Regions from separate parts of the Planococcus maritimus genome, predicted to be linked through region 3. Evidence: riboswitches for the same ligand, from Rfam matches in the RefSeq annotation. Region 3 holds a riboswitch; each other region holds the start of a gene.
What was found. A riboswitch is a leader RNA that binds a small molecule or an ion and turns the genes downstream of it on or off. The one in region 3 is predicted to bind thiamine pyrophosphate.
Positions count from the first base shown of each region.

Region 1 (7,843 bases), 760 kb from region 3:
AAATTTTCTCTTCTTTATTGGATGCATTTTTGACCGCTGCGTCCGCTACGATCATTTCCGCAAATGTGGACGCCGTTTCAGCGACATTCATGGCATAGCTGCGGTTCAAATCATGCATCGGTCTCAGCGCATGCGTATGAAAAGCATGCCCCAACTCATGGGCCAGTGTCGCAACATTGGACATCGATCCGCTGTATGTCATGAAGATGCGCGATTCGCCGCTTTTTGGAAGCGATGTGCAAAAGCCGCCCGGCATTTTATGCGCACGATCTTCCGCTTCCACCCATCCATTTTCTAGCGCATGGCGGGCGAAATTTTGCAGTTCCGGACCGAATTTCCCGAAATGGCGGATGATGAATTCCGAACCTTGCGCGTAATCGAATTGCTGGGCGTTTTCTACAACCGGTGCCTCGACATCGTACCAGGCCAACTGGTCTTTTCCGAGCATTTGTGCCTTATGCGCCAGATAATCCGCAAACGGCTGTTTGTGTTCACTGATTGCCTGCCACATAACGTCCAAGGTTTCCTGCTTCATGCGGTTCATCTGAAGCGGTTCTTCCAGCACATTGTCAACTCCGCGCTTTTTATACATCTGCAGGCGGAAGCCGGCAAGTGAGTTCAAGGTTTTGGCGAACAGCTCTTCTTTTTCTTGCCACACGGCTTCCAACTTGTCATAGGATTCTTTACGCACTTGCTCATTTGAGTGAGCACTTAAATTATTCGCTTGTCCGACCGACAAGGTCTTCTCTTGCCCATCTAAATTTACTTGTACTGAGATGGCGGCAATCAACAAATCGTATAATTCGCTCCACGCGTGATAACCGTCTATGCCAAGCGAGGTGATTAATCCTTCCTCTTGTTCAGACAGCAAACGCTTCGCTTCTTGCCGCCATTCATCCAAAATAAAAGCGAATTCTTTCAAGTTTTCCGTCTTCAACAGCTCGGTCCAGACGTTTGGATCCGTTTCCATAAGCGCCTGCTTAAATTTTAAAAATGCACTTTGGAAGCGGGATCTCATGAGCCCGACTTCGCTTTGCAGCAAAGACGCTTTTTTATCTTCTGTGTTTTGCGCCATTAAGCACCCGATAAAAGCGCCCGCTTGACGGATATCTACCGATACATCACTCGTCTGCTCAAGGAATTCTGCGATCCGCTGTGCGTCGTCTGTTTGTTTCGGCACAGCGAATTGTATCGAAGCCTGCTCGAATTCCACTAATTTTTCCGCTGTCGTTTCGAGATGCGTTTTCAACTCAGCTGAATCACTGCCACCTGAAAACACATTATCAAGTTCCCATACTTCCGGATATGTATTGGTCATTTTTCTCCCCCTGCGTTTACGAATTTTCTAAATACATGAATAAGTATAACATTTCCCTATGTGGAACGGGAACGGCGACTGCCCTGTACTTTTCACGATATCGCCATTTTTCAAAAACTTCCTGCACTTTCTTGTTGGTGGTGTGGGCTGGCGAGTTTATACTGATATTTGAGGAGGGATTTCATATGATTCGCGTACTGCTGATGACGCTGGCATTTATTGCTGTCGTCACCACGAATGCCTTGGCGAATATACTGCCGATCAACGGTCAGACTACCGGTGAAATCTCCGACCGTGTGCCGGTTCTCTTCACGCCGGCCGGTTATGCATTTTCCATCTGGTCCATTATCTACATCTTATTGGCTATTTGGATCATCGGCTTTTGGCTGCGCTTGAAAAAAGGCGTGCACCCACAAGCAAAAGTCTCACTGTTTTTCATCTTGAGCGCTGTTTTCAATATTGCCTGGCTGCTTTGCTGGCATTATGAGTTCTTTATTTGGTCGATCGCTGCGATGATTGCCTATTTAGTGTCGCTGATCGCTTTGTATTTGGAATATGGCAACGACCAACGGGGCTTTATGGAACGCTTGCCGATTTCCGTCAATCTTGGCTGGATCAGTGTGGCGACGATTGCCAATATCAGCTACGTGCTGACTGTCCATAGCTGGAGCGGCTGGGGGCTGAGTGATCAATTATGGACAGTTATTATGTTGACTGTCGCAACTGCACTTGCGCTTCACATCCGCTTTCACCATTCAGATATTCCGCTGACTTTGGTGTTTATCTGGGCGTTCGTTGCAATTGCCGTCCGCCACGGCATGGATGAGTTACTAGTCAGCACGGCCGCTTTGTTCCTGAGCGGCGTTTTGCTAACGGGCATTTTGTTGATCAAGAAAAAACCGTCAAAACCGGTTATAACGCCATAAAAAAACAACCATCGGCTGATGGTTGTTTTTTTGTATTCGATGATTTATTTTTCCAGTTTCGTCAGCAAAATCGGTTCGCCTTTAGTGACGAGTACAGTATGTTCAATCTGGGCAACCAGCGATTGATCCGGTGTGATAAAGGTCCAGCCGTCGCCAGATTCGATAATATGCTCAGCCTTTTGGGAAATAAACGGCTCGACTGCCAGCACCATGCCTTCTTTCAAAATCGTTGTTTCCCATGCATCGTAATAATTAAGGATATATTGCGGCGCTTCATGAAGCGATTTTCCGACGCCGTGGCCAGTCAGGTTCTTAATGACAAACAAGCCTTGGTCTTTCGCTTCGCGCTCCACTGCTTTGCCGATCTGATTTAATTTAGCGCCGGCTTTTACTTTCATCATAGCTCGCTCGAAGGCAGATTCTGCAGCTTGGCAAAGCTTTTCTTTCGCTTCATGCCCTTCGCCGACCACGAAGGAAATGCCCGTATCGGCAAAATATTCACCGTACGATCCGGAGACATCGATATTTACGATGTCGCCGTCATTAATGACGCGCTTTCCTGGAATGCCATGCGCCACTTCTTCGTTGACGCTGATACACGTATAACCAGGGAAGTCGTATTCCGATTTAGGAGCAGAGACGCCGCCCCATTCCTTGAATAGCTGCCCGCCCAATTCATCGAGTTCTTTTGTCGTAATGCCAGGCTTCACGGCGGCTTTCATCGTTTCTCGGATTTCTGCCACCATCTGTCCCGCTTTTTTCAAGCCTTCAATATCTTTTTCATTCGTCGCTATCATAAATACCCTTCTTTCACACTATTCTATTTGAGCATTATAACATAGAATAAGCCGCTCTCGCTTCTCACACCTTCCAAAAGCAATACCGTAAAACTTCAACCAAACACGGGAATTTGTCATGTTATCCATAAAAAAACCCGCCTATCGCTAGGCGGGTTCGATCAAGAATCTGGCTGCGTCAGACGCGGCGCTGTCAAGAATAGCAACGAACAGACAATGGCCGCGACGATTGCGACCGGTATCATGTAAGTAGCATTATAAGCCGCTGAGTAGATAAAGACATTGCCATCAGCAAACATGCCGAAAAACAGGATTCCCGTAATAACATGGATCGCATAACGGAGAAACGAACCAATCAAGACGCCAAGTGCAACCATGATGATGACATTGCCAGTCTTTTTCGCCCGTACCGCCTCTAAATAACGGCCGCGCATCAAACCGGCAAGGCCAACGACGCCATATGCCAGCAGATAATCCAAGATGACTTGCATGACCACAAAGCCGAATGATAACGGCGCTACCGAGATAAAACCCGTCACAATCTGCAATAAGCCGACAAGTAGGCCTGTGACGACGCCTGCTGCGACGCCTCTGCGGAATGCCATTAGCACAATCGGAATCATGACCAAGCTGACCGATCCCCTTGCGGCATGCGAAAGGCCACAAAATCCAAGACAAAGCCGAGAGCTGCAAAAATTGCAATTTCGACCATTAACAATACACGTTTATTTCTCATTCAAACTGCCTCCTTTTGGATTTGCACATCACCAGAAGGGCCGTTTTACAAAACCATAAAAAAACGGCGCCAGGATAGATCCTGGCGCCGCTCGGGCCGGTTTTCCATCCACATCCCTGCGCAAGTGTTACCTTACAGGTTCGAAGGGTAAGAACTTACTCGTTCACTCTCAGCCAAAGCTCCCCTTGTGGTGTATACAATTATTCCGCTATTATGTGTATTGTACACAACGCCCGCTTGGCTTGCAAGGCTGTTTCAGCTAAACGGATTAGGGTAGTTAGGAATTAGCAAACTTTGCGGAAGGTGGTGGAGGCAGCTTGAAAACTGCCGGTTCAATGATTGATTTATTAAAGGATTTGATCAAGATTGAAAGCGATACAAAAGAAGGGGCAAACGAAGCCTTGTTGTTCTGTTCAGAATGGCTTAAGGCTCACGGGGAAGATGTCGAAGTTCATGATAACGATGGCTACCTGATGCTGACCGCCGCTAAAGGGCGAGGCGATGATAAGATCATTTGGAACGGCCATGTCGACGTCGTGCCGGGGCGTAAAGAGCAATTCTCCCCGATTGAAGACGGCGACAAACTATATGGCCGTGGCTCTGCTGATATGAAGGCAGGTGTCGCAGGAATGATGCAAGCATTCGTTGAACTTGATGCGGCCGCGTTACCACGTGAAGTGCATCTACATATCGTCACCGATGAAGAAACCGGTGGGCATTACACTTCAGAGTGGCTTGTCGATCAAGGCCATTATGGTGATTTTGTCATTTGCGGCGAGCCGACCCATTTGAAGATCGGGTTGCAATCAAAAGGTATATTAAGAATGGATATGACATTCAAAGGCAAACCAGCACACGGCTCGCGTCCATGGGAAGGCATCAACGCTATTGAATCTGCGATGAAATTTCATGCTGGCATGAAAGATTTGCCATTCCGCAAAGAATCGACGGAGTATTATGAGCAAGCTTCTGTTAACTTAGCAATTATCGATGCAGGTGATCGCTATAATGTAGTACCGGACACGTGTAAGATGGCCTATGATATCCGCTTTATGCCAGGCCAGGACAAAGACGAGATTGTTCGTCAGATGGAACAGCTTGCCGAAACGCTAGCTGTCGAGATGGATTTCCAAGCAGGCGGCTCTACCCCTGCATTGACGACGAAAGGCGATCATCCGTATATCCAAACTTTGAAGAAAGCTGTCGAAACGAAGCTGTCGGAACAGCCGGTGCTGTTCGGCCAGCACGGGGCTGCCGACACCCGTCATTATGCCAAAAAAATCGGCGGTCAAGGCGCAATCGAATTTGGGCCGAGTGGAGATGACTGGCATGGCAACGCAGAATACGTCTCCATTTCTAGTGTCCATTCCTTTAAAGATATTTTGATAGCGCATGCCCTTGCCCCGGCGAATGTTTAATTAAGACAAGACCCGGGAAAACACTACTAAACCTCAATACGAATAGATGAATGGAGCGATAAATATGGCGATTGGAAGACTTGTCAGATCTGCGATTAAATACGGGCCGATTGCTTACCCGATCATCCGCAAAGTAATAAACAACCGAAAAAAGAACAACACAACTAATGAAAACGATACTCGCAGCGACTCGCGAAAAAGCCGCTGAACGATAAAAGGCCAGAGAAAATGAATCATTTTCTCTGGCCTTTTTCTATTGCTTACATGCTAAATGAGCGGCAATGCCTGACGGATCGCTAGATAATCCAGCTCCTCGCTTTCGGAAGGCTTAGCAGCAGAGTCGTCGCTAGAAGCATCCTCTGAGGCGGGTTGTTGTTGCGTCCCCTCGCCTTCATCTGCTTCCTCTTCCTGCATTTGCTGAATTTCCTCGAAACTCACAGGTGCTAGTTCAGGAAGTTCAGCATCTTCTACTTGGAACCCTTCCCCATAATGGTCGAAAAACGCGTTCGCCATTTCCTGGTAGCCATTCATATTCGGATGGACGTCTCCAGAATTCGGGACGAGTTCCACCGCATCCTCGCCGAAACGGTCGGATACATCGACGAATGTCGCGCCCGCCTGTTCTGCTTGTTGTTGAAGGATTGCGTTTAACTGCTCCAACTGCTTAGCCGTCCCTTGCTTTTGGCTGTCACGGGCATGTGGATAAGCGAAATAATAGCCCATTACATAGATGTCGGCTGACGGTGCAAGCTCTTCTAGTTCGGAAAGAATGGTTTCAACGTTTTCTCGGGCCCCATTCAATGCGTAATCTGCCTGAATCTCGCCAAAGCTCAGAGCTCCTTCAGCTGGAGTTGCTTGGACAAGTCGCAGCAAATCGTTCGCCCCGGCAGACACCGTGATGATATTTGCCGAACCCAGCAGCTCTTTTGCCTCATCCGATTCAATGCTTTCTAGGACGTCACTTGTGGTGAAGCCAGGAAAAGCTAAACTTTTCGAATAGAAGGCAAGCGGCTGGTTGCGTGTCAATTCCTGTGCAATCAAGTCTGTATAACCGCTGTCAATTGCCCGGTTCGGCGTCTGGCCTGCCGCCAGTGAATCGCCGATGGCCACATAAGCAGCAGGTATTTGCGGCTCTGCCGATACGGTGGTGCCCATAGCTATTAGCAACAGCCCCGCCGCCACTGAACTCATCGTCTTTTTCATGTAGTCACCTCGTTAGAATGCCCAATTTCCTTGTCGGAAAATGGCTTCGGTTGTGCCGTCTTCTGTAATCCCGTCAATGTCCATCTCGCTCGAACCAATCATGAAATCTTCATGGACAATCGATGTATTCAATCCATAATCCTGCAATTGATCGCGCTCGAGATCTGTTCCACCTTCGAGACAAGTTGGATAGGAGTCGCCAATGGCCAAATGATTCGATGCGTTTTCATCGAATAAGGTGTTATAGAACAAAACGCCAGACTTAGAAATCGGGGATTCCACTGGTACTAGCGCCACTTCTCCCAAGTACGCTGCCCCTTCATCGGCTGAAATCAGTTCATCCAACAGCTCCTGTCCGACTTCTGCATGGGCTTTAACAATGCGACCTTTCTCAAAATACAAGGTAAAGCCATCGATAATATTGCCTTGATACACAAGTGGCTTTGTGTTGCGCACAGTGCCTTCGACTTCCAGTTTAGCCGGCACGGTATATACTTCTTCTGTCGGCATGTTAGCGATAAATGGCACATTGTCTGGCGTGTGGGAAGCTCCGGTCATCCACATATGGCCCGCCGGTAAGCCAATCGTCAAATCGGTTCCCGGTGCACGGTAATGCAATTTCCGGTAATGTCGCTCATTCAAAGCAGCTGCCCGCTGTTCCAAATTTTTGATATGCTCTTGCCAGAGGGCGACCGCGTCACCATCTCCAATGCGCACGGTTTGGAAAATCGCTTGCCAGAGGGTTTCCATTTGGTCCTGTTCGTCCGGGAACACTTTTTCTGCCCATTTTTCAGAAGGGATGGCGACGATCGACCAGGCGATTTTGTCGGACCCAACAGCCTGACGGTAGCGCTCTAATGCTTTTCCTGCAGATTTTTGCCCATCGCTCAGGCGTTTTGCCGGAATGCCGGCAAATAAATCCGGATCCTCTGCATCAATCCACAAGAATGCGCCTTTGTGGTCGATGATGGCATCGCGCTGTTTGACTGTCCAATCAGGAAACTCATGAAATGCAGCGTCCGGCGCCAATTCGTAATGCGTGCGCATCACAAAAGGATCTGAAAAAGCGACATGGACTTGTTTTGCCCCGGCTTCATAAGCTTTTTCAACTACCAAACGAGTAAATTCTACGGTATCTGTCGTTGTTTGAATCAGCAATTCCTGCCCCGGCTGGATGTTGACGCCAACACGGACCGTCAGTTCAGCATACTGCGCTAATTTTTCTTGGAAGCTCATTATTTCTTCCCCTTTGCTGAGATGGTTTTGCTATTGCCTTCGATCAGTTCGCCGCCGTGCATGATTTTTTGTACTGGTTTACCCGGCAACTCTTTCGTCAATTTCTTATAATGTTTTTCATCCGCATAGGCAAGAAGCGTCAACACTTCCCCGTCAGCTCCCGCGCGCCCGGTTCTGCCCGAGCGGTGCAAATACTGCTCGACAGTCAT
Region 1 is NZ_CP016538.2:972,895-980,737, reverse strand. Features, by position in the region: gene BBI11_RS04815 (M3 family oligoendopeptidase) at 1-1,318, opposite strand, end outside; gene BBI11_RS04810 (tryptophan-rich sensory protein) at 1,504-2,244, shown strand; gene map (type I methionyl aminopeptidase) at 2,289-3,041, opposite strand; gene thiT (energy-coupled thiamine transporter ThiT) at 3,203-3,664, opposite strand; TPP riboswitch at 3,874-3,973, opposite strand; gene BBI11_RS04795 (M20 family metallopeptidase) at 4,113-5,195, shown strand; gene BBI11_RS04790 (SGNH/GDSL hydrolase family protein) at 5,463-6,398, opposite strand; gene BBI11_RS04785 (aminopeptidase) at 6,411-7,634, opposite strand; gene BBI11_RS04780 (DEAD/DEAH box helicase) at 7,634-7,843, opposite strand, start outside.
Region 1: another riboswitch for thiamine pyrophosphate. It lies ahead of thiT (energy-coupled thiamine transporter ThiT); the one in region 3 lies ahead of BBI11_RS08715 (YkoF family thiamine/hydroxymethylpyrimidine-binding protein).

Region 2 (7,843 bases), 1.0 Mb from region 3:
ATTGAACCCGACAGAAGATCCGATTGCGAGAGAAAGTGATACGGCAAAACCATATATTAACTTGATTGCCGCACAAGCTGGCGAAGAGGACAACGAAGCCTATCAGCGCATCGTTGAATTGTACCAAGAAGAAGATACCGCTGAATTTGTCATCGAGCACACAGAAGGCGCTCAAATCCCAACTTTCGTTTCAGTTGAAGAATTAGTCGATTATCAATAAACAACAGACCCAGCAGATCGTTCATACACGATATTCCAAGGGGGACCTCACATGACAACCATTACCGAAGCACGTGAAACCATTACCGGATCGATTGAAAAGAATCGCGCCCACTACCTGCGCATCAGCCATGCCATCCATGAAAATCCAGAAATCGGCAATGAAGAAGTCTTTGCGAGCGGGCTGTTGACCGGTTTACTCGAAGAAGCCGGATTTCAGGTGGAAGATGGTGTCGCTGGCCATCAGACGGCTTTTTACGCAGTCCGCGACAGCCAAAAACCAGGGCCGACCATCGCTTTTCTAGCTGAGTACGACGCCTTGCCTGGAATTGGTCATGCATGTGGACACAATATTATTGGCACGACCAGTGTCGCAGCCGCGATAGCGCTCAGTAAAACCTTGGAATTGACCGGTGGGCGTGTCGTCGTCCTTGGCACACCCGCTGAGGAAGGCGGACCACACGGCAGCGCGAAAGGCAGCTTCGTCAAACACGGCCTGCTTGAAAAAATCGATGCTGCATTGATGCTTCATCCATCAGGAAATTCGGCGGTTACCGGCCCTTCGCTTGCCGTCGATCCCTTAAGTTTTCATTTTTACGGCAAGCCAGCCCATGCTGCAGGCTCTCCTGAAAAAGGCATTAATGCGCTCGATGCCGTGCTTCAACTGTTTAATGGCATCAACGCCCTTCGCCAGCAATTGCCAGATGATGCACGGGTTCATGGCATCATCACGCACGGAGGCGATGCACCGAATATTATTCCGGAGTACGCCTCCGCCCGTTTCTATATTCGCGGCGACTCCTGGAAGAAAACCGCTGAGACGGCGAAAAAAATACGTGCCATCGCTGAAGGTGCTGCCCTTGCGACAGGGGCACGTGTCGAAATCGAGCGTTTCCAAAATGAAGTGAAAGATCTTGTCGTGACGCCTGAACTCGATAAAATTCTTAAAGCGGAGCTTGAAACTTTGGGCGACAACGTAGCCGACTCGCGCATTTCTGGGCTCGGGTCGACCGATGCCGGCAATATCAGCTATGAAGTGCCGACTGCCCATGGTTATATCAAAATCGGTCCTGAGAGCCTTATTGCCCATACCGAGGAATTCCGGGAAGCCGCCCGCTCCAAAGCAGGCGATGAGGCTTTGATCAGAGGCGCAAAAGCATTGGCACAAACCGGGTACCGCTTGCTGACGGAACATGCTTTATTGGCTCAAGTCAAACAAGCCCATGTCCGCTCACTGTCCGCCAAACAACAAGCTTAAAAACCAGCGCCCCGGCGCTGGTTTTTCTGTTTATTTCGAGTTTCGTGCTAAAATGGAGACATTACCTACATAGGAGGCTTTACCATGATCGAAAAGTTAATCGAACGTCTGATTCGCTACGCCAAAATCGACACGCAATCCGATTTTGAAAAGGATGCAACGCCCTCAACACCCGGCCAGTGGGATCTCCTCGCTGAACTGGAAAAAGAAATGAAAAGCGTCGGCTTAAAAGAAGTTGAAGTCGATGAGCACGGCTATTTATTCGGCACCTTGCCGGCTACTACTACTGAACAGCGACCGGTCATTGGTTTTTTGGCACATGTCGATACCGCGACCGACTTTACCGGCAAAGGCGTCAATCCACAGCGCATTGAAAAATACGACGGCAAAGACATCCCATTAAACGGCAAAGTGACGATGAAAACGGCTGATTTCCCGGCTCTGCAAAATTACATCGGCCATACTTTAATCACAACAGATGGCACGACCTTACTTGGTGCCGACAACAAGGCAGGCATTGCTGAAATCATGACAGCGATGGAATACTTGATCGAACATCCGGAAATCGAGCACGGTAGGATTCGCGTCGGCTTCACGCCGGATGAGGAAATCGGCCGTGGCCCGCATAAATTTGATGTTGCCCGTTTCGGTGCCGATTATGCATATACGATGGACGGCGGTCCGCTTGGCGAACTTCAATACGAGAGCTTTAATGCCGCAAGCGCTAAACTGACCGTCCACGGAACGAGCGTCCATCCAGGTTCGGCAAAAGACAAAATGGTCAATGCCATCACGGTGGCCACCCGCTTCCAAGCGAAAATGCCTGCCGATGAAGTACCCGAGAAAACAGAAGGCTATGAAGGTTTTATCCATTTGAATAATTTCAACGGTTCTGTCGAGCAAGCAGTGCTCCAGTACCTTGTGCGCGATTTCGATAAAGGCAAATTCGAAGCGAAAAAACGCCATATGGAACAAGTAGCGGCTGAATTGCAAGAAGAGTTCGGGAAAGAAGCAATCGAACTCGTGCTCGAAGACCAATACTATAATATGCGCGAGAAAATCGAGCCAGTTATAGAAATCGTCGACCAGGCAGAACAAGCGATGAAGACAGTGGCAATTTCACCTGATATCCTGCCTATTCGAGGCGGCACAGATGGGTCCCAACTATCTTATATGGGCTTGCCAACGCCGAATATCTTTACGGGCGGCGAAAACTATCATGGTAAATTCGAGTTCATCTCTGCAGAGAACATGGAAAAAGCCACTCAAGTCATTGTGGAAGTCGCAAAAACTGCAAAATAATTGGCTTTCCCCTGAGCATTTCCCAGGAAATATTCAATAAGACTCCATAAAAAAGCAGCGGCCTGTGCCGCTGCTTTTGTGTGTACAGAATGTATCTCTCTGTTCGCCTAGTGCCATCACTCTTCTCAGAACTCGATACGATCGATTTTTGCGCCTGTCGATTCGACGCCTTTCATGTATTTGATGCGTTTCTGGACAGCGGTTTCGTTCACTTGCTCATCCGCATGGTAAGACGAACGCACCATCGGGCCGGCCTCGCAATGCTTAAAGCCTTTGGCGAGTGCGATTTCTTTTAATTCCTGGAATTCGTCCGGATGGTAATAACGGACCACATCCAAATGCTTCAATGTCGGCTGCAAATACTGGCCAATCGTCATGATGTCGACTTTGTGCGCCAACAGGTCATCCATCGCCTCGATGATCTCTTCTTTCGTTTCCCCGAGTCCCACCATAATGCTCGACTTGGTCGGCACATGCGGCGCGATTTCCTTGACACGCAATAACAATTCCAGCGAACGGTCGTAGGTTGCTCTTGCACGGACACGTTTTGTCAGGCGGCGCACCGTTTCGATGTTGTGGTTAAAAATATCGGGTTCGCTGCTCATGAGCATGTGCAGGCTTTCGTAATCGCCTTTCATATCGGACGGTAAAATCTCGACTGTGGTTTCCGGCATTTTCCGGTGGATCGCGCGCACTGTTTCTGCAAAAACTGCTGCGCCTCCGTCCTTCAAGTCATCTCGGGCAACTGCTGTAACCACCACATGTTTCAAGTTCATAATTTCCGTCGATTCCGCGACGCGCTCTGGCTCGCCCCAATCGAGTTCATTCGGAAGCCCAGTTTTCACGGCGCAGAATCGGCACGCACGTGTACAAGTGTCGCCCAAAATCATGAACGTCGCGGTACGGCGTTCGCTCCAGCATTCATGGATATTCGGGCATTTCGCCTCCTCGCACACTGTGTTCAAGTTTTTCTCGCGCATCAATTTCTTTAAATCGTTATACGTTTCGTTCGTATTTAATTTTACCTTTAGCCATTCGGGTTTACGTTCACGCTGCTTTGTCTTTGTCATCGCATAAGTTCCCCTTTCTCTTCTCGTCTGTGGTTCCATTGTTCACTTGCGTATTTGGCTTCGAGCATGCGTACTTCTTCCAGCAATTCAGCAGGCGGTTCGAATTTTTCCAAGCGTATGCCAAGTCCTTTTCCAAACCCACTCTTGAAAGCATTCTGGGCTACTTCTAAACTTATTGGTTCCCCCATCAGCTCATTGATCGCAACGGCGCGTGACCGGAACGCTCGGCGCGCTTTTTCTTTCACGGCTTCGTTCGGATAGACAAATAGTTCAAACAAACGGTTCTCATCCAGCTCGAGTGGAATCGATCCGTGCTGCAAAATGATGCCTTGTTTTCTTGTCTGTGCGCTGCCGGCTGCTTTGCGCCCATCAACCGTCAATTCATGCCAAGACGGTTCTTCGAAACAGACTGCTGACGCTTGTTTCGAACGCTTTGTTTCTGCCGCAAGCTGTGCCTCGATTCCCAAATTGCGATAGCCTTCAATCAATCCGCGTGAAATGACCAAATACGCTTCTTTCACTGATTTTGGCATGGACGGATGCTGCTCTGGAATCACCACGCTATAGGTGAGTTCTTGGTCGTGAAGTACAGCTTTGCCGCCTGTCTGTCTCCTGACCAAAGGAATTCCCAATTGTGCAGCACGTTCAAGATCAATACTGCCATTCAGTTTCTGGAAGAATCCCACTGAAATTCCGGCTGGCGCCCAAGCATAAAATCTAAGGACTGGTTTCATGCCAGTCTTGCGCTGCCAATTCATCAAGGCTTCATCCATTGCCATATTGTAGGCCGGCGTGCAAACTCCCGACTCCATATAGCCCCATGTTTCATCCAAAATATCTCAACTCCTCTCAGCTTATGCATGACTCCCGAGTGCATAAAAAAACACCGCTTTCCCATGGGAAAGCGGTGTATGCAGGCAAAAGAAAGCATACGTACCACTTCCCTCCGCTGGCATGGTCCAGATCAGGTTCAAGGGGTCCAAGCATTCGCTCGTCTCAGCCAGTCAGTTCCGGCTCCCCCAGTGGTCAGCTATGTATAGTTCTCCTAGAGTTTACCATTCTCGCGAAAAAATCACAATATACAAAATAGTTTTTTCTTTATCAATTTAAGGATTTTATGGACTCGCTTTTATACAAAAAGAAACTCTCCCATTTCCGATATCCAGGAGAAGGGAGAGTTGCTTTAGATAATGGTTTTACCCTTTTGCGCCAGTGCAAAATGGATACTGTGCTGGAGCGTGCGGAAGCAGTCGTAACTTGAAAGGTCTACGCCTGCTTCTGTAATCGTCATGCTAGTATGCGGCGAAATGCCTGCTAGTATAGTCTTTGTACCAATTAAAGAAGCCGCAGAGCCCAATTTTTCAATCAGCATCGCTGTATGTTGGTTAAAGCTTTCATTCAGCCCCGTCAAATCGAGCAGCAAATAATGGGCTTTGTATTTCGGCAGGTTCTCAAGTGTTTTGACCAATAGTTCCTCAGCACGCGCTTCATCGTACCGGCCAAGAAGCGGGACGACGACAATATCTTCTAGTACCGGGATGAGCGGCGAGGAAATTTCACTGATCATGGCGTGAAGATCTGCTGTCTTTTCATCTACGAGCTGCTCCAGTTCACGGATTTTTTCTGATTCCTTGCGGCGTGCGAGCGTATGAATATTCTTTTCAATCGTTTCGTCCGATGGAAAATAACGAATTAAGCATTCGTCGTGCCCTTCGATTTGCGAATGGACGACATCGTACCATATACTGCGCCCTAAAAGAGAGCTAAAGATGCCGGCATAATGAGCCGGCAAAAAACTGCCACCGGTCTTTTTGCCTTGTGCGAGATTAATTTGGTATTCCCAGCTGTCTTTCAACATTACTTCCAATGTTCCTGCCGATTCATCCAAATTGTGAATAGATGCTACTCCCCAGCCAGCTGATGCATATGTATTAGTAATGAGTTCAGATGCTTTCATTGCAGATATGCCACCCATGTTATGGAAATAGGCTCCCACTACTTGGCCTTGGCGAAATCCTGTTGACTCTAAAACGACAGCAGCCGCATCTTCACCCGAAATTTCTTCGATAGAATCGAAAAACATTTTCATTGCTGTCGATGTCCAAAACAGCACGGAATTCTGTCCTTCAAACAGAAAACGCCCTCGCGAAAGGTCCCATTCAAAATCCAGCCCGCCCACATTTATCTTCGGTTGTTGCGTCATTGTATAGCCAGCCTCCTTATTTTGAACTATTAAATTATCATACGCCAGCCGACGATCTCCAGCAAGTTCTAATGTTTTAAAGCATGCCGATTAAGGAATAGAAGGAGAAGAACGCTAAAGGAGAGGTGCTAACGATGGCAGAAGAAAAACGTTTCAACGAAAAGGAACGCAAATCAAGCGACGGGGCTCCAATGGATAATCCTGAGCAAATCAAGACGGACAAAGAAACCATGACCGAAATGCATGAAGAAGAAATGAACGTGGACTCCATTCCTTTAGAAGACTTGAAACAGGATATGGAAAACGAAAAAAATCCGCGCGACACTAAAGATGATTCAGCCAGCGAGGAAAAACATCCAGAATGATCTACCCTCACGGCTTTTAAAGACAGTATTTTAAAAGACTTACCTTAAAGGAGAGATAGAAATGGCACAAGAAGAACTAAAACAGCAAGCATTAAAAATCATGGAAGACAGCATGATTGGGACCTTGGCGACCATCAAAGAAAATAAGCCGCATTCCCGTTACATGACCTTCTTCAACGATGAGTTTACTTTATACACCGCGACTAGCAAGCAAACACAAAAAGTGGATGAGCTGGAACAAAACCCGAACGCCCATATCCTGCTTGGCTATGAAGGTGAAGGCATCGGCGATAGCTTCCTTGAAATCGAGGGACAGATGTCGTTGCGAGATGACCAAGAATTGATTGATAAAGTATGGAATGAACATTTAAACGGTTGGTTCGACGGTCCTGAAGACCCGAACTTAATTATCTTAGCAATTACACCAACACGTGTCCGTTTGATGAACCGTAAAGGCAAAGATCCACAAACGATTGAACTGTAAACAAAAGCCTCCAATCATGGAGGCTTTTTTACGTGCGCAGCAAGTCGCGCAATCCTTCTTTATTGAACAGCAAATCTTGCAGGCTGTATTCATCCAATACGGCTAAATAAGCATTCAATGCCTTGCCTAGAACACCACGAAGCCCACAGATTGGCGAGATTGGACATGTATTGGTCTCAGGATTGAAGCATTCCACCAAGTGAAAATCCTCTTCCATCCGCCGGACAACCGCCCCGACATTAATATTCTCGGGGAGATCTGCGAGACGCATGCCCCCGCCTCTACCTCTTACCGTTTCGATGAATCCCGCTTTGCCAAGTTCAAACGTGACTTTCATCAAATGATTTTTCGATATATGGTAAGCATCCGAAATTTCCTGAATGGTAGTCAGTTTGCTTTCTTCTTTTGTTCCCAAATAAATGAGGACACGCAATGAATAATCCGTATACATCGTTAATTTCATCGGTCTCACCTTCCCTGTTTGTCTATTATACGCGCCGCTATAATTCCTGAAAAGAAAACGCGCCCACAGAATCCCAGCTTTTTTAACTGTTATTACGTGTGTGACTTTTCTGTGAAATGAAATGTGTCTAAATTTTAAAGATGTATTTTAAATATATCTTTAAATAATTTTTCGGTTTATAGTGTGGTTATAGAAAACAAAAGGAGAGATTGACTATGTTATCAGAACAAACAAGAACCATCGTCAAATCCACTGCCCCTGTATTAGCTGAACACGGAAAAACCATTACCACTGTTTTTTACCATAATATGTTCAACGCGCATCCGGAACTTTTAAATATTTTTAACCAAGCCAACCAAAAACAAGGCCGCCAGCAAACGGCGCTAGCCAACACTGTTTATGCGGCCGCTGTCCATATCGATAATCTCGAAGCCATTCTTCCAGCAGTTGTTCAGATTGCGAACAAACACGTTAGTCTT
Region 2 is NZ_CP016538.2:2,748,060-2,755,902, forward strand. Features, by position in the region: gene BBI11_RS13600 (MetQ/NlpA family ABC transporter substrate-binding protein) at 1-220, shown strand, start outside; gene BBI11_RS13605 (M20 family metallopeptidase) at 272-1,477, shown strand; gene pepT (peptidase T) at 1,562-2,779, shown strand; gene lipA (lipoyl synthase) at 2,905-3,849, opposite strand; gene BBI11_RS13620 (lipoate--protein ligase family protein) at 3,846-4,685, opposite strand; TPP riboswitch at 4,774-4,880, opposite strand; gene BBI11_RS13625 (STAS domain-containing protein) at 5,033-6,052, opposite strand; gene BBI11_RS13630 (hypothetical protein) at 6,187-6,417, shown strand; gene BBI11_RS13635 (pyridoxamine 5'-phosphate oxidase family protein) at 6,479-6,901, shown strand; gene BBI11_RS13640 (RrF2 family transcriptional regulator) at 6,930-7,364, opposite strand; gene hmpA (NO-inducible flavohemoprotein) at 7,580-7,843, shown strand, end outside.
Region 2: another riboswitch for thiamine pyrophosphate. It lies ahead of BBI11_RS13620 (lipoate--protein ligase family protein); the one in region 3 lies ahead of BBI11_RS08715 (YkoF family thiamine/hydroxymethylpyrimidine-binding protein).

Region 3 (7,843 bases):
GGAACAGCTCAGAAAGGAATGTAACCATCATGGAACCACAATACGAAACACGACAAGCCAGAAAACGAAGAAAATTCCGCCCGGCAGGCAAACTTTTCTTATTATTGATCTTATTATTGATCGGGACGGGAATTTACTTTTTCATTCAATACCAACAAGGACAAGACATAGCCGGAGAAACTGAGATCGAACCGGAACCATTTGAAGGGGATGAAAACAATAGCGGATACCAGAATATCCTCGTGCTTGGTGTGGATTCACGCGGGGAAGCGCAATCTCGGACAGATACGATGATGATGGTCACCCATGACCGCGAAAATAATGAAGTAAAAATCACATCGTTCATGCGTGACATTTATGCAGATATTCCAGGCTACCAATCTTATAAACTAAATACAGCTTATTATTTAGGGGGCGTCGATTTACTGGCTTCTACCTTACGTGACATGTTCGGAGTCGAGATCCATAATTATGCGCTCGTCGACTTCCAGAGTTTTGAAACACTTGTCGACATCGCTGCGCCGAACGGTGTGGAAATTGATGTCGAAAGAGAAATGTCCGAAAAGATCGGCGTCACATTATCGCCTGGCGTACAGGAATTAAACGGCCAGGAATTGCTCGGATATGCGCGCTTCCGCTCAGACAATGAAGGCGATTTCGGGCGTGTAAGGCGCCAGCAGCAAGTTATCGCCGCATTAAAAGACGAATTGATCAGCGTTTCATCGATTCCGAAACTTCCAAAGCTCGCAGGAGCAGCACAGGCTTATGTGCAGACCGATATGCCTTTGGTAGACCAAATTAAACTGGCGACACAACTTGGCACTGGAGGCAGCGGCGAAATCGAGCGCTTGACGATCCCAGTAGAAGGCGGATATAGCTATGCCAATTATCCGCAGGCAGGTTCCGTCCTAGAAATCGACATCGAGCAAAACCGCCGTGCGCTGGAACAATTTTTGTCCCAGCCACTCAACTAATTTGTCAGATAATATGATAAACTATAGGTAGAAGCCTATAAAAAGAAGGGGATTGCCATGCCGCCAGATGACAATAGACCGCCATTTTTCGCCACCAACTATATTCGCTTTCTTGGTGGGCGCAATTCACTATTTACTTTACTCATGTTGATTTTGATCGGGTTGGTCGTGTTCATCTTCCGGGAAGTGTCTTTCATTTTCAATCCGCTTAATGTTTTCATGAAAACGGTCGTCTTGCCAGTCGTCCTGGCGCTTATTCTGTATTATCTCTTGCGTCCAGTGCTGCGCTTATTGGAGCGATTCAAAGTTCCGCATATCTGGGGCATATTGATTATCTTCCTCGGAGGAATCGGCCTTTTGACGTTGTTGAGCGTTCTGGTGTTTCCATTTTTAAGGGATCAGTTCCAGAACTTGCTTGAAGAGTTTCCAGACTATTTTATGCGTTTATTGAACAATATCGATCAGTTCTTGCGCAATTCCATTTTCGGCAATTATTACAGGGATTCAAGTTTCAATATCGAAGAGTTGATCGCTACTTTGCCAACAAGTATCGCTGATACACTTCAAGCTACCGTGACAGGCATCATTACGCGCGTCACCAGCTGGATTTCGACCATTACAGGGGTCATCCTGTCGATTGTCATCGTCCCGTTCATCCTGTTTTATCTCTTGAAGGACGGCGATAAGCTTCCGGATTATTTCCTGAAGCTATTGCCTCCGCGCTTCCGTGAAGACACGAAAGAAGTGCTTCATGAAGCGGATAAGCAATTGGGGGCTTATATTCAAGGCCAATTGATCGTCGCATTTTGCATCGGCGTGATGGTCTATATCGGCTTTTTGATCATCGGCATGGATTATGCGCTACTGCTTGGCGCGCTCGCGATGGTAACAAGTGTCGTGCCATACATTGGTCCAGCGATTGCCATTACGCCTGCTGCGATCATTGCGCTTGTGACGTCTCCATTCATGCTAGTGAAACTGGCAATCGTCTGGACTGTCGTGCAGCTGGTGGAAGGCAATTTGATTTCGCCGCAAGTGATGGGCAAGACGATGTATATCCATCCGGTCACCATCATTTTTGTGTTGCTGACTGCTGGATCGCTGTTTGGCATTGTCGGGGTCATTTTAGGAATCCCGATGTATGCTTTATTACGGGTTATTATCAGCCATTTGTACAAGCTGTTCAAAAGACGTTACAATCGCTATGAGACCAACTTGGACAAACAATACGACTATACTGAACTTTAAACTTTCTGTTTGCAGGAAGCGCAAAAGTGGTATGGAGAATTATCAAATTTTGGGGGTATAGATTTTTATGAAATTCAAAGACTTTTTATCTTCGATCGGCATCGGGTCGGTCAAAGTAGACACGGTAGTGGAGAGGCCGCATCTTGAAGAAGGCGAAACCTTGAACGGTACGGTCTATTTGGACGGCGGGAGCGGCGATCAGGAAATCGATTATATCGAATTGCAAGTGATTCGGTTGGTGGAAGATTACCGGGAGGACAGCGATTTCGATTTTTATGAAACGCCTGTCGCCAAGCAGAGCTTGGAATTTGCAGGTTCCGTCAAATCGAAAAACACCGTTATGCAGCAATTTGAGATTGTGCCAGATGAGCGTTGGGAGCTAGAGAATACCAATGCGAAATTGATTTTGCGTACTATTGTTCACGTGAAAAACGGCGTCAACGTACAGGACGAAGACGAAATCACTTATGGCAAAATCGATAGCTGAATTGTAAATATCAAAATTTAGATATAATTTTATTATGTAAACTAAAACCACATCCCCGCAATGATCGATCATTGCGGGGATGTGGTTTATTTACGTCCAAAATATCGCGCTGCAACTTATGGTTAGCACCAGTGAAAACAGGGCGAGCAGCACGAAATCCTTTGGAGCTAATGTGATTTCGCGGTAATGCGTTCTTGCTTCGCCGGTAAATGCTCGTGCCTCCATCGCAAAAGCTGCCCGCTCGGCTTTTCTGACAGCACCAGCAAGCAAAGGGATGAGTAAGCGGCGAGATTCAGTTAACCGTTTGAAGGTGGATGATCTAGAGCCTGTCCCTCGAATGCGGTGAGCCTGCTGCAGCTGCACGAATTCTCTTTGAAGCACCGGAAGAAATTGATAGCTGATCAGCACGCTGAAAGCGAGTTTTGGAGACAGTTTCCATTGCTGCATCAAACTTTGGATAAAATGGACCGGGTTGGTCGTGAAGGCAAACAACAAGGAGATGCTTGAAAATGCCAATACACGTAAAGACAAAGACCAAGCAAGTTCCCATTGTTGTGCGGTGATGTCGATCGTTCCGATGGTCCATAGAACGGGGCTGTCGCCGGGCTGTCCGAAAACCAAGGTCGTCCAGAAATAACCGAATGCACCAATCAAAAATGGCAGCATGGCAAGCGACCAGCGTTTCCAGTTGGTTTGGCTAAGCAGTAGCTGGAGCAAGACGACGCCCGCAAAAAACAATAGAGGAGTCCACGGGTTAAAGAAAAACGCCAGTGTCAATATGCAAGCTGTGACAGCCAAAAACTTCACGCTTGGATTCATTTCATGCAAAAGCCGGCGCATGATAGCCCCCCTTATTTGTGGCCTGCAGCCGGTATTCCGCCAACAGCGTCGAGTTTAAAAAAAGTTCCTCGGGCTGAAAAGGACCAGACAATCGGCCGTCTTTCATCAAGTGGACTTTGTCCGCAATGCCCGAGGCAAAATTCATATCGTGCGTCACTACGACCAAGGCACAGCCATCCTGCGCGCGGCTTTCGATTTGGCGGTAAAGCTCCGTCAATGCCTTTAGGTCTTGTCCAGCGGTCGGTTCATCCAGCAAGAGCACCTGACGCTCGTCAGCGAGCATCGCGCCGATGGCCACACGGCGCTTTTGGCCGTGGCTTACGGAAAATGGATGGGCGTGAGCGATTGACTCCAAATCCAGTGCAGTCATTAAATAACGCAGCTTTTCGGCAGAACAGTTTCCTGAATATGCTAATTCTCCCTCTACACTTTTCGACAAAAACAATTGCTCGGGCGACTGAGGCACAAATCCGGCACGCGTTCCAGTGATCGTTCCGGTATCAATTTTTAAGATGCCGCATAGCGCTTTCAGTAAGGTCGATTTGCCGCTTCCATTTGGCCCAGCAATGACTGTGATTTCACCAGAGCGTAGCTGGAGACCAATATTTCGAAGGATCGATTTCGAAGCATAGGAGACACAAACGTCCGATGCCTCGAACAATACTTCTTGGCGGATTGCTGATGTCCGTTCTGGCAATATCGGAGCGTCTCTTTCTGTGAACAGCTGGTCTTTTCGGATGGCGCCATTTTCCGATATGGCAATTTCCCGGTCAAAAAATGAACCCCATAATTCCAGTTTGTGTTCGACAGCGACGACCGCAATGCCACTTTTTTGCTGGAGATGATCCAACCAAGAGACAAATTCTTTAGCCGTCAACGGATCAAGGTGGGCAAGCGGTTCGTCGAGCAATAGACATTCAGGCTCCATGATCAGTGCACAGGCCGTGGCAATACGCTGTTTCATTCCGCCCGAGAAGCTTTGAATGACCCCGTGACGCAAATCCTCGAGGCCCGTCAAATGCAAGATTCGGTCGATGCGTTGTGGCATTTCTTGCCGGGGCACTTGAAGATTCTCCAAGGTAAATGCCAGTTCTTCTTCAACCGTCGGCATGCAAAATTGGCTATCAGGATCTTGAAACACCGTCGCTATTTTCCGGTTGACTTCACCAGGGGCATAGTCCTGTGCCAAACGCCCGAAGATCCGGACAGATCCCGACACCTCGCCATCGCAATTATGCGGGTATAGCCGGTTCAGTACATAAAGAAGTGTAGACTTGCCGCAACCGCTGGGCCCTGTAATAACCAGTCGCTCTGTTGGATGGATTGCGAGCGTGATATGGCGCAAGGTCGGCTCCGCCAAGTCCGGAAAGCGAAGGCTGAAACCGTCGATTTGAAAAATTGGCTCAAGCACGGGCATCACTCTTTTCCGCTTTCGCGATGGCATAGCCTCGGAGTGAGCCAGTCGCAAGCAGTGAGTCGGCGATGTATTTGCCGCCAATGCCCGCGATAATCGCCCCGCTCAACACGCGCAACGTAAACATCAAAGCGACAAAAGAAGGGTCCAAGGCGGCATAACCCGATAGGAAATAGCCATAAACGAAACTAAAAACACCAGCGCCGGCTCCTGCAAGCATTAAAATGGCTAAATGAAAATGACGATAGCGAGTAAGCGCGAATGCCGCTTCTGCACCGAGCCCTTGAATAATGCCTGACAAAATGAGCCTTGGCCCGATGGCATTGCCGAGCATCACTTCAATGGCAGCCGCCAAGGTTTCAGGCAATAAAGCGGCGCCAGGTTTTCGAATGATGTACATTGAGATGATGGAGACAATGAACCAGATGCCAAACATCCACTCATAGGCGAGCGGCCCGATAATGCCTGCCCATAAATTGCCGATATGTAAAAACAGCAAGTATACAATGCCGAAGACGACGCCAAACAAGGACATCAAGACAATTTCTTTTAGTTTCCAGCCTTTAAGCATGTGGATCACCTGTGGTGTGGGAAGGACTGTTAATGCTCATGGAGACGGTCATCACGAGGTGCGGGTATTGATCAGAACGTGCTTCTGAAAAACTCGCTTCGTAAAAAGAAAAGACCTCATGAATGTCCCCGTGGATGCCGCTCGCGTAATGCATGGAATCGTTCCAGACGCCAAATTCTTTGGCACGTTCTACTTCGCGGTAAATGACTGCCATATAGTCGGGATTGTTCATCGGATATAGAGCAAATTGAGACGACACGTATTGCTCGGTGCTGTCTTGGTTCACGGGTTCATCTGGTGCTTCTAAATACACATCACCTGCCGTATCACCTGGACATCCGGCTGAAAAAGTGCCGGACAAGGCAATGTGTTCGCCTGTCTTCGCGGCGTGGAGCGCCAATGTCTTTGCAACATTGAACACGTGCTGTTGTTTGCCGCGGATGACCGTCGAGACATCATCGGTCTGCATCCAAACGTGGGACGTGTCGGTTTCTTTTAACGCCCCTTTAATAATGCTGATAAAATGGCCGCTCATCGGATGCAAGGAAAAGCGAAATCCGACGATTGGGCTGGTGCCGCATGAATATGGTTCCATATGGAATCCCTCCTAAAAATATGCACAAAAAAGCCGCATCCGTGAAGATGCAGCCACTATTCCATATTTCAAAGTCATGTCGGAAAGTCACCGCACTTCCTCACGCAGGTCTTAACCTGATCGAGTCATAAGGGATCGGAGCAATAGCTCTCATCTCAGCAAAATATGCACCCCCAGTGCAGAAAAACGGTATGCGGTTTTTGGTGTCGGGTTTTCCCGATGGCTAAAGTGTAAGGCAAACCTTTCACCAAGTAAAGCGATTCTGAAAAATTCATCACAAACAAGAAAATCGCCATGGATGTGAATACGTGCTAAAAAATCGGGTAAACCTATAACAGATAAGCATTTGAGGAGGAATCCAATAACTATGGAATCAACAAAAAAATTTCGTGTCGTCTATCATTTCGGTGCAGGCGTCGAAGCAGTCAGCACAGTCGAAGCCGATACCCCGAAACAAGCAGTGAGCGGATTGGATGCGGACGATTTCCGTGAATTCATCGGCGACCATAACACGTATTACCAATTCAAAATGAGCGAAGTCAAAATGGTCAGCGTCACTGAAGTAACAGAAGACCAGTAAGCGAACCGAGAAAATCCCCTGCCTATTCGGCAGGGGATTTTTCCATTTCTATTCTATGTGCCGCAATAGGTTTGGTATGGCGGCGTTGAAGGGGGCGGCGGGGAAGCAAAGGACTGTTGCTCGTCTGAATGACCATAGGGATCCCGTAGAATGTCCAATAACTTCTCCATCACTTTGTAATCGCCTTGCGCCGCGGCTTCAAGAGCAGCTTCAACGCGGTGATTGCGCGGGATGACAGCTGGGTTTTTGCTCTTCATGAGTTCGAGAATTTCTTGTTTTGAACGCCCCTCTAGCTGTTGGCGGGCTGTCCAGCGATTGTGCCATTCTTTAAAAGCCGGGTCGTTTGCCAATGCTGGCTCTTCGACGGCTTCGAAGGTCAAGGCTCGGAAAGTATTGGTAAAGTCTGCTTGCTTGTGCTGCATCAATTCGAGCAAGGTGTCGATCAACTGTTCATCTTCTGGCGTTTCCGTAAACAAGCCGAGTTTTTCACGCATGCCCGTTAGGTACCATTGCTTTTGCAAGCTTACGTATTCCTCGAGCGCATCTTGCATGGAAGACAAAGCTTGTTGTTGTGGAATGTCATCCAAGAGCGGGAACAAGGATTCTGCAAAACGCGCCAAATTCCATCCTCCGATAAGCGGTTGGTTGCGGTAGCTATAGCGTCCGCCGGCATCAATCGAGCTGAACACCGCCGATTCATCATAATGGTCGAGAAAAGCGCACGGTCCGTAGTCGATCGTCTCTCCGCTGATTGCCATATTGTCTGTATTCATGACGCCGTGGACAAAACCGGCAAGCTGCCATTTCGTGATAAGAGAAGCTTGTCGCTGTGCTGTCTGGCGGAATAATTCGATATAGCGGTTTGGCCCCGTAATATCTGGGAAATGGCGTTCAATCGTGTAATCCGCTAACGCCTTCAAGTCTTCCGTCGAGCGATATTTTGCAGCAAATTGAAAAGTGCCGACACGGATATGGCTCGAGGCCACTCGTGTCAGGATGGCACCAGGTTCTGCAGAATAGCGCTGGATTTTCTCGCCTGTAGTGGCTACGGCAAGACTGCGGCTCGATGGGATGCCGAGTGCATGCATGCTTTCGCTGATAAGGTATTCTCTCAACATAGGACCGAGTGCTGCC
Region 3 is NZ_CP016538.2:1,732,439-1,740,281, reverse strand. Features, by position in the region: gene BBI11_RS08745 (LCP family protein) at 30-974, shown strand; gene BBI11_RS08740 (AI-2E family transporter) at 1,032-2,222, shown strand; gene BBI11_RS08735 (sporulation protein) at 2,290-2,709, shown strand; gene BBI11_RS08730 (energy-coupling factor transporter transmembrane component T family protein) at 2,800-3,549, opposite strand; gene BBI11_RS08725 (ABC transporter ATP-binding protein) at 3,530-4,966, opposite strand; gene BBI11_RS08720 (ECF transporter S component) at 4,953-5,534, opposite strand; gene BBI11_RS08715 (YkoF family thiamine/hydroxymethylpyrimidine-binding protein) at 5,527-6,129, opposite strand; TPP riboswitch at 6,210-6,314, opposite strand; gene BBI11_RS08710 (hypothetical protein) at 6,497-6,709, shown strand; gene BBI11_RS08705 (protein adenylyltransferase SelO) at 6,763-7,843, opposite strand, start outside.

Region 4 (7,843 bases), 800 kb from region 3:
GTGCCTCATCTTCACGGATCGCTTGCGCGCGGCTATTGTACTCGGAAAATGCCTGGTCGATGATCGTTTCCAGGATTTCCAGCTTGGATGAAAAGTTCTCATATAAGGTACGCTTGCTGATGCCGAGCCGTTTGGCCAAATCGTCCATGGTGAATTTAATCCCGTTGTTTCGGGTCTCTTCGATAAATGCTTGGATTATCCGGTTTTTCACAGCCGAACCCCCTTTATGAAAACTAATAATACTATAATCGTTTTATTAGTTCAAGCAGAGAGATTTATAGACGTAAATAAGAACCGGCTCATAAAGCCGATCCTTTTAGAATGTTGAAGGCGTCTATAATCCTCTATTGACAAAAAGAGTTTGACACTATTTCACAATGAAAAAACCAATGAATTGTCCTAGTATTTGGAGAAGCGTTCGCTCGTAAGCTCTTCTGCTCAATAATGCTGCGCATTACTTTCGCAAAGATAATGCCTCCCGTAGGTCGACCTTATCTTTCCTGTGGATCAGCGAGACGACCGAGACCCCGCAAGAAATGAATGAGTGAAGCTTAGCTGAACGCATTCATTTGCGACGCATCTGCCACGCAGATGTAGGAGCACAAGGGTTTCAAAGCGGCTGAGGAGGCTTGGGCGCGAGCCCACGGAAAGCGAGCGGTAAGCTTCGGAAAACACGGCTTTTTACTTTCTCGACAGCCTGACAAGAATCGGCTCATAAAGCCGCTCCTTGTTTGTCATGCCAATAACTTACTGCTTTTCGTTTTTTCTAAACGGTAGACCAGTATGACGCCGAGCACTGCCCCGCTGATGCTCGATACGAGAAACGGCGGCATGAAGAACAAGGCGCCGACTTCCGTTCCCATTAATACGCGTGCATATGGTACGGCGACCAGCGAGGCGAGGATGCCGGTGCCGAGAATTTCCCCGGTTGCCGCAAAACCGACTCGCCCGCTATAACGGTAAAAGACCCCGGCAAGCAAGGCGCCGATCATGCCGCCTGGAAATGCGAGCAAGGAGCCGGTCCCAGTCAAAACGCGAACCGCGCCGGTCAATAACGCAATGGCCACAGCGGGCCCCGGGCCGAAGATGACGGCCGCGATGACATTGATGGCATGCTGGACCGGATATGCTCGCGCAATGCCTGCCGGAAACCAAACGAACGCGGAACCGGCGACAGCGAGTGCCACGAACATCGCCATCAGTACCAGTTTTCTCGTATTCATCCGACGCGCCTCCCCGGAATTGATTGCTTGAATCGCTCGATTTGCCCTGCTACATCCTCAGCTTGCGCGATCGAGGAAATAATAGCGATGCCGGACACGCCTGCCCGCCATACCATTTCGGCATTGCCCGGTTCGATGCCCCCGATGCCGATGACTGGCACATTCGGATATTGTGTTTTCACTTTTATGATTTCAGCGACGCCGGCGGGCGGTTTTGCATCGCTTTTCGTGCGCGTCCCGAATATCGGCCCCATGCCAAGATAGGTCGCGCCGCAAGTCAGCGCTTCATTAGCCTCTTTGACGGAATGCACCGATACTCCAAGAGCCATCGATGCGCCAATCCGCTTTCTTACCTGGCCGCAGCCCATATCGTCCTGTCCGATATGGATGCCATCCGCTTCGATCGTACAGGCGAGCTCAACATCATCATTGATAAACATCGGGACATTGTATTCACCGCATAAGCTTTTGCAGTTGGCAGCGAATTCTACCAGTGCATCGCCCGTGAGCGCATCGTTCCCTTTTTCGCGCAGCTGAAAATGCGTGATGCCGCCTTGAAGCGCCTCTTTGAGAAGTGCGAGCGGCTCTTTAGTACCGGCGTTTGTCGTACCCATGAGAAAATAAATCGCTGGATTCCCGAACAAGATGGACCACTTCCTTTTCCTTTGATTCGTTATACGCCGCATGATGCGTCGGGCCGTGTCCATGGCCGATGCCGAGTGGATGCGCGAGCGCCGAGTGGATAAATTCCTTGGCTGTAAATAATGCTTCTTCCACCGGTTTGCCTTTGCCGAGTTCAGCTGTTAGCGCTGCTGAAAATGTACAGCCCGTGCCGTGCGTCTGTTTTGTCTGGAGGCGTTCCGAACGCAGCAGGATGATCATTCCTTGCTGGTCCATATAAAAGTCCTCCGCAACGTCAGGGTCCGTACTATGCCCACCTTTGATAATGACTGATGACGCACCAAGCGATAATATTGCTTCTGCCGCTTTTCTTCGCGACACCTCGTCGGTAATATCGATTCCACTCAAAGTTTCTGCTTCCGGAATATTGGGTGTAATAACAGAAGCGAGCGGCACTAGCAGTGATGTGATCGCTTCGACCGCTTCTTGCTGAAGCAAAGATGCACCACCTTTTGCGATCATGACAGGATCGATGACCAGCTGCTCCCACCCGTAGCGTTTGATGCCTTGTGCAGTTTCTTCGATAATTCCTGCATCAAACAACATGCCAGTCTTGACTGCTCGAATGTCAAAGTCTGTTCCGATTGCATCAAGCTGTTGCTTGACCGCTTGCCGATCCATTGGGTAAATGCCGTGGACACCTTGCGTATTTTGTGCAGTCACCGCTGTGATGGCGGAACAGCCAAATACGCCGAGCTCTTGAAAGGTTTTCAAGTCTGCCTGTATGCCCGCACCGCCGCCAGAATCGGATCCGGCAATCGTCAATACTTGGGCTTTAGTTTCCATGAACAAGCGCCTCCTGCCGTTTTGAGAGTTCATCCAAAAAGCTCATCTGGAATGCTCCAGGGTGCAAAGCAATTTTCGCCGCGCGGCTGCCTGCATTAGCATAAAGTTGCAAGCCAAAAGCGACCGCATCAAGCTGACCACTCTCTTTATCCGTCAAAAATGCGGCAAGCACCGCGCTAAGCAAACAACCCATCCCCGTGACCGATGCCATCAACGGATCTCCGCCTGCAATATACTCGGTGCGTTTTCCGTCTGTCACCAGATCGCGTGTTCCAGTGACAGCGACAATTGTTTGGTATTCATCAGCCACTTGTTTCGCGATAACTGCCAAATCGCCTTCGCCTTCTCCGGCATCAACGCCGCGCGCTTGCCAGTCGGCTCCTGCAATCGCCGCGAGCTCACCGGCGTTGCAGCGCAGGAGCGTAACATCAAGTTCAGTCAACAATCGCTTGACGGCTTCCAAACGATAGACGGTCGCCCCGGCACCGACTGGATCCAACACAATCGGAATGCCTTTTTTCATTGCAGCATGACCAGCCGTGAGCATGCTCTGGAAAGAACGTTCCGTAATGGTGCCGATATTAAGCGATAAGGCATCGGCGTGCCCTGTAAGTTCTGCCACTTCCTGTTGTTCGTCGCCCATCACTGGAGAGACGCCGAGCGCCAGCAAGCCGTTCGCTTGGAAATTCGAGACGACGTGATTGGTGATGCAATGAATCAACGGCTTTCGTGCACGCAACTCTCTAAGCATGATGGACACGCTCCTTTTTCTCGGGCAGTTCCCAGGTTTCCATCGTCCATGCTTGCTGCCAGAACTGCCATTCGTAATAGCTGCTTCTCATGAAACGCGTCTTCAATTCCTTGCGCCGCTCTTCCGGCAAGCCTTCTGCCAAGCGGTTCATGCGTTCGATCTGTTCATTCACCAGTTCCCCGAACCATTCAGAACCGTAAGTGCCGATCCATTTCTGGAAAATCGGTTCCTCAGGCGTTGCGGTCTTCAAGCGTTCGCCGATTTCGTAATATAGCCAATAGCATGGCAGCAAGGCCGCGAGCACATCCGCCAAATCGCCTTCCGCGGAACGGTACATATGCGAAACATACGCATAGGCATGCGGCGAAGGTTCGAATAGCTTCCAGTCTTCTTCTGTCACCCCGAGCAATTCCATAAACGATTCATGGAGTGCCAGTTCTGCGGCACAGGTCTGTTCCGCGTGGTGCGCAAAGGATTGCGTCGTCTTGAGGTCTTTCGCTTTTGTGGCACCGATTGCCTGGACTTTCGCGAAATGGGTCAAATAATAGGCGTCTTGCATTACATAAAATTTAAAAACATCTAGCGGCAAATCGCCTTTCGCGATGCCTTTGACGAATGGGTGTTCAAAACTGGCGTTCCATAGGTCTGCGCATTCCAACCGGATTTCTTTGCAAAATGTCATGTCGCTCTCTCCTTTTTTGGGCAAAATAAAACACCGCTTCCCAGGTAAGGAAGCGGCGATAAAGGTCAGCTGAAGAAATTGGAGAAAAGCTCACAATTCGCCCACTTCCCTACGCTGGTATAATCCAGATCAGGTTCAAAGGGTCCGGACTCTTGTCCGTCTCAGCCAACTTGGCTCCCCTAGTGGAATAGCGATATTTTTTTATTGTCGGCAATAGAATACCATAGATGGCTCATGAATTCAAAACTTTTTGAATTCGTGTTGCCCTCCTATTAAGTAAGCTAGAGCGTCATATCCTTATTAAGATGAGTCTGGATGAGTTATCCGTTCGATAAGGGAAGCTTCGCTGAAAGGGTATTGTTGATCTTGCCCGTAAGCGATCCATCAATGGCTTTATTAGCAATTACCAGTATCTCTTTCTGCATTACTTTCTTCCTTGGTTATTGGCCCCTTCCTGTATGCTGGGAAAAAGGAACAATCATCTTCCACATTTACTTTCATGCATAACGAATTATAAACTTCCAGATCCCATATTTTCTTGCCAGTGTAGTATTCAAGCTCTTGGCTCCGACCATATTTCTTCTTGTAGAGATATAATTTATCATCCGGATCGTTCGTCCGGCCGCTTCCGTGATGAATCAGTTTTACCCCATTTTCTATCCCCCAACAGAGCAAAGCATATTGAAGGATGATTGGCGCATGCAAGTGATGGTATTGTTCCAGACTTCCGGTTAAGTGGACATGGATTGCGCCGTTGCTAATAAAATTTAAGCTCATAGCGATGACATTCCCTTCCCACATCACTTCAACAACTAGCAACTGCGGCCCCAGTAAGCGGAGGCATTGATCAAAATAGTCGTCGGTAAAATAATAGAATGCATCCGCTTTATTCCGGTCCATCGTCTGGAAGTACAATTCTTTGAATCGGTCGAGATTGCTTGGATGGATAGACACTTTATACTCCACACCTTGCTCCAATGCTTTGCGGATGTATCGACGGATCGATGGCGTGTATTCAGTCATCAGTGGATCTTCTGTGTCATGCAATCTCGTCTGAATGGTGTTGCGCATAAAATCGATAGCGTACCATTCCTCAAAATCTGAGGCGTTTTTCAATATGGGATGAAAGCGAATAAATTCACTGACGATGTTTTCCGTTTGGCAATATTTGCGAAACTCACGAAAAAACAGTTGGCATAATTCTTTCTTATCGCTTGCGTCTTCAGCTTCAACGATTGGTCCTCCATATCCGTAGGGGGTGATCAAATCATAGTACGGTCCACTGCCCGATAAATCGATAGGAATTACCCTTTTGATAAATAAATAATGGACTGATCCTAGTTTGTGAAAGAGAGTGAACGACACACATTTTCCGTTTTCCATCTTTTCATAAAGCTTCCCGTATGCTTTGCTGAAATAAATATCCCTCACTGTTCTCACCTCATCTTTTTGGTTGCAAACGTTCAAAGTTGTATTCACGTTCTAACTTTAATGGCTTCCGGTTAAAGTGAGGTTAAGTAAGCAGCCTAGCAGTAAACTTTTCACGCCCTGTAAAAAAAGAGCCCCCACAATCGGAGGCTCTTACATTTCTTCTACATATTCAATTTGGTAATCCCCGTACTCATCGATTATCACGGTGTAACGCCGTTGATGGTCGATTGTGCCTGTCTCGCCGTCCGCTTCATGGTAATTGAATACGGCCCCGGCTTCGACATAGGCACGGTCGCCATCTATTTCGACGGCACTGACTTCCGGCACGACCGAATCAAACACCCGGCCATCTGAAGAATAGTCTTTGACGACGCTGTCGACCGCTTCAACCGCCTGGCTTCCCGGCACCAAATACGTGGAGTAGTAATTGAGCTCTTCTTCGTTCATGGAATACGGCAGCAAATCATAATAGGCTTCGATGAAACTCGACAGCAACGCTTCGTCAAAATAGGCATCCTTCACCGAAGGTTCAACCAATTGCGAAGCCGGAAGCGGATCTGGGTTCGCTGCCCAGCTGTCTAAAAGCTCTTTTTTCAAATACAGCGGAATCGCATAGCCGATCTCAGGATTGTCTTCGAGCATAACTGAATTGATGCCGAGCACATTTCCGGTACTTGCATCCAGCAGCGGTCCGCCACTTGAACCTCTTTTGATGAGGGCATTCATTTCATAGAGGTCATCGTAAACAAAGACTTCCGAAAAATCGACCCCCGTGTTGGTAATTTCGCCTTCTGTTGCTGTGTTCGCCGCATTTTCAGGGCTGCCGATGGCGATGACCGGCGTCCCGCTATCCACCGGTTCCAGTTCCTGTTCGAGCGGGTCTTTCCCTGCCAAATCTTCGACGCGCACAAGCGCCAAGTCTTCATCGAGCGATATGCCGATGACTTTCCCGGCGAACTCCTGCCCATCGCTATTGACGAGTGAAATAAACGTCGCATCGCGAACGACGTGGGCATTCGTCAAAATATCCCCTTCGTCATTGTACAAAAATCCTGATCCTTGTTCGAAATCGGTATAGATGGTGTAGACATGTGTTTTGGCATTCGCAATCATGGCGCCTTTTTCTTGTGCGACCGTATCAACCGGTGAATCTCCCTGTTCTGTTTCTGTCTCCGGCGGCGCTTCGGTATCGGTTCCTCCACAAGCCGCAAGGATCATCGCTGACAGAAAAACTACCAGCCATTGCATCATCCGTTTTTCCATCGTCTCAACCCGCTTCCGTTATTGTGAGTTCATTATAGCAACCCCCAATTCAAAAAGAAAAGGCTTGGAACCCTTGTTTTGATAAGTTTTTGGCAAGAACTTTTTTTTACACAAAAAGGCTGGGGGAGCAAATGCCCTCCCAGCCTTTAATCTGTTTACTTATCTTCTGTTTTTCACCAATCGCCCTCTGTTCGTGACGACCGTGTAATTGCCGAGCTCTTTGACTTCCAGTGTGAAGGTCGAGCCGTTTTTGCTGCCTTTCATGATTTGCCATCTGCCACGCTTGTCGACGTGTGAACCGAACTGGACTCGGACACTTGCATCAGTTGCGAATCTCAATTGCACCGTGTCGTCAAATTTCATATCCAGTTTCGTACCTGAAGCATTCAATACCGCGATATCAAACTGGCTAGTCAAAGTCGGGCGGAACCCAACCAGCTTGGCATCATCAGCCTCGAATGAAAGCGTCATGCCTTGAGGCGTTTTTTGTGCCAATTGTTTCAAGTTTTTCGGAGTCAAAGTCAAAATCATATCTTCCAATTCCACACGCAAATTCTTGCCGCTGTTTAGCACTTGCGTGAAAATGTCTTCCGTGAAATGGATATCCAGCTTGCCTTCTTCATCGAAGTCAGCTGCTTTCACGATCGCTGAAAACTCCGTGTATTCCGGTTTAGCTTGTTGCTGGCCCGGCACTTGTGGTTTATCAAATGTAATTTGTGCCAGAAGCGGGTCATGGTCTGATGCGCGTCCATGCTCTTCCATGAACATCGAGTTGATGTGGACCATATCCAGTTCTGTGTGCTCTGCCAAATTATTCGTTACGAGCAAGTGGTCAAGCACTTGCGTATTGCCTTGGTAATGATAAGAGAAACGGTCGTCTTCTGGCACATCGTTGACTTTGTTCGTCAAGATGTCGCCTTGAAGTGCTTCCAGTGCCGGAGTGAATTCAAAATCGTTCATATCGCCAGTGACGACGACATTCAGTTCCGGATTGATTTCGAGCCCTTGTTCGATAAAACCATTGAT
Region 4 is NZ_CP016538.2:2,530,281-2,538,123, forward strand. Features, by position in the region: gene BBI11_RS12665 (TetR/AcrR family transcriptional regulator) at 1-211, opposite strand, end outside; gene thiW (energy coupling factor transporter S component ThiW) at 735-1,223, opposite strand; gene thiE (thiamine phosphate synthase) at 1,220-1,837, opposite strand; gene thiD (bifunctional hydroxymethylpyrimidine kinase/phosphomethylpyrimidine kinase) at 1,812-2,690, opposite strand; gene thiM (hydroxyethylthiazole kinase) at 2,680-3,441, opposite strand; gene tenA (thiaminase II) at 3,434-4,123, opposite strand; TPP riboswitch at 4,213-4,314, opposite strand; gene BBI11_RS12695 (GNAT family N-acetyltransferase) at 4,520-5,506, opposite strand; gene BBI11_RS12700 (S1C family serine protease) at 5,705-6,817, opposite strand; gene BBI11_RS12705 (DUF6359 domain-containing protein) at 6,977-7,843, opposite strand, start outside.
Region 4: another riboswitch for thiamine pyrophosphate. It lies ahead of tenA (thiaminase II); the one in region 3 lies ahead of BBI11_RS08715 (YkoF family thiamine/hydroxymethylpyrimidine-binding protein).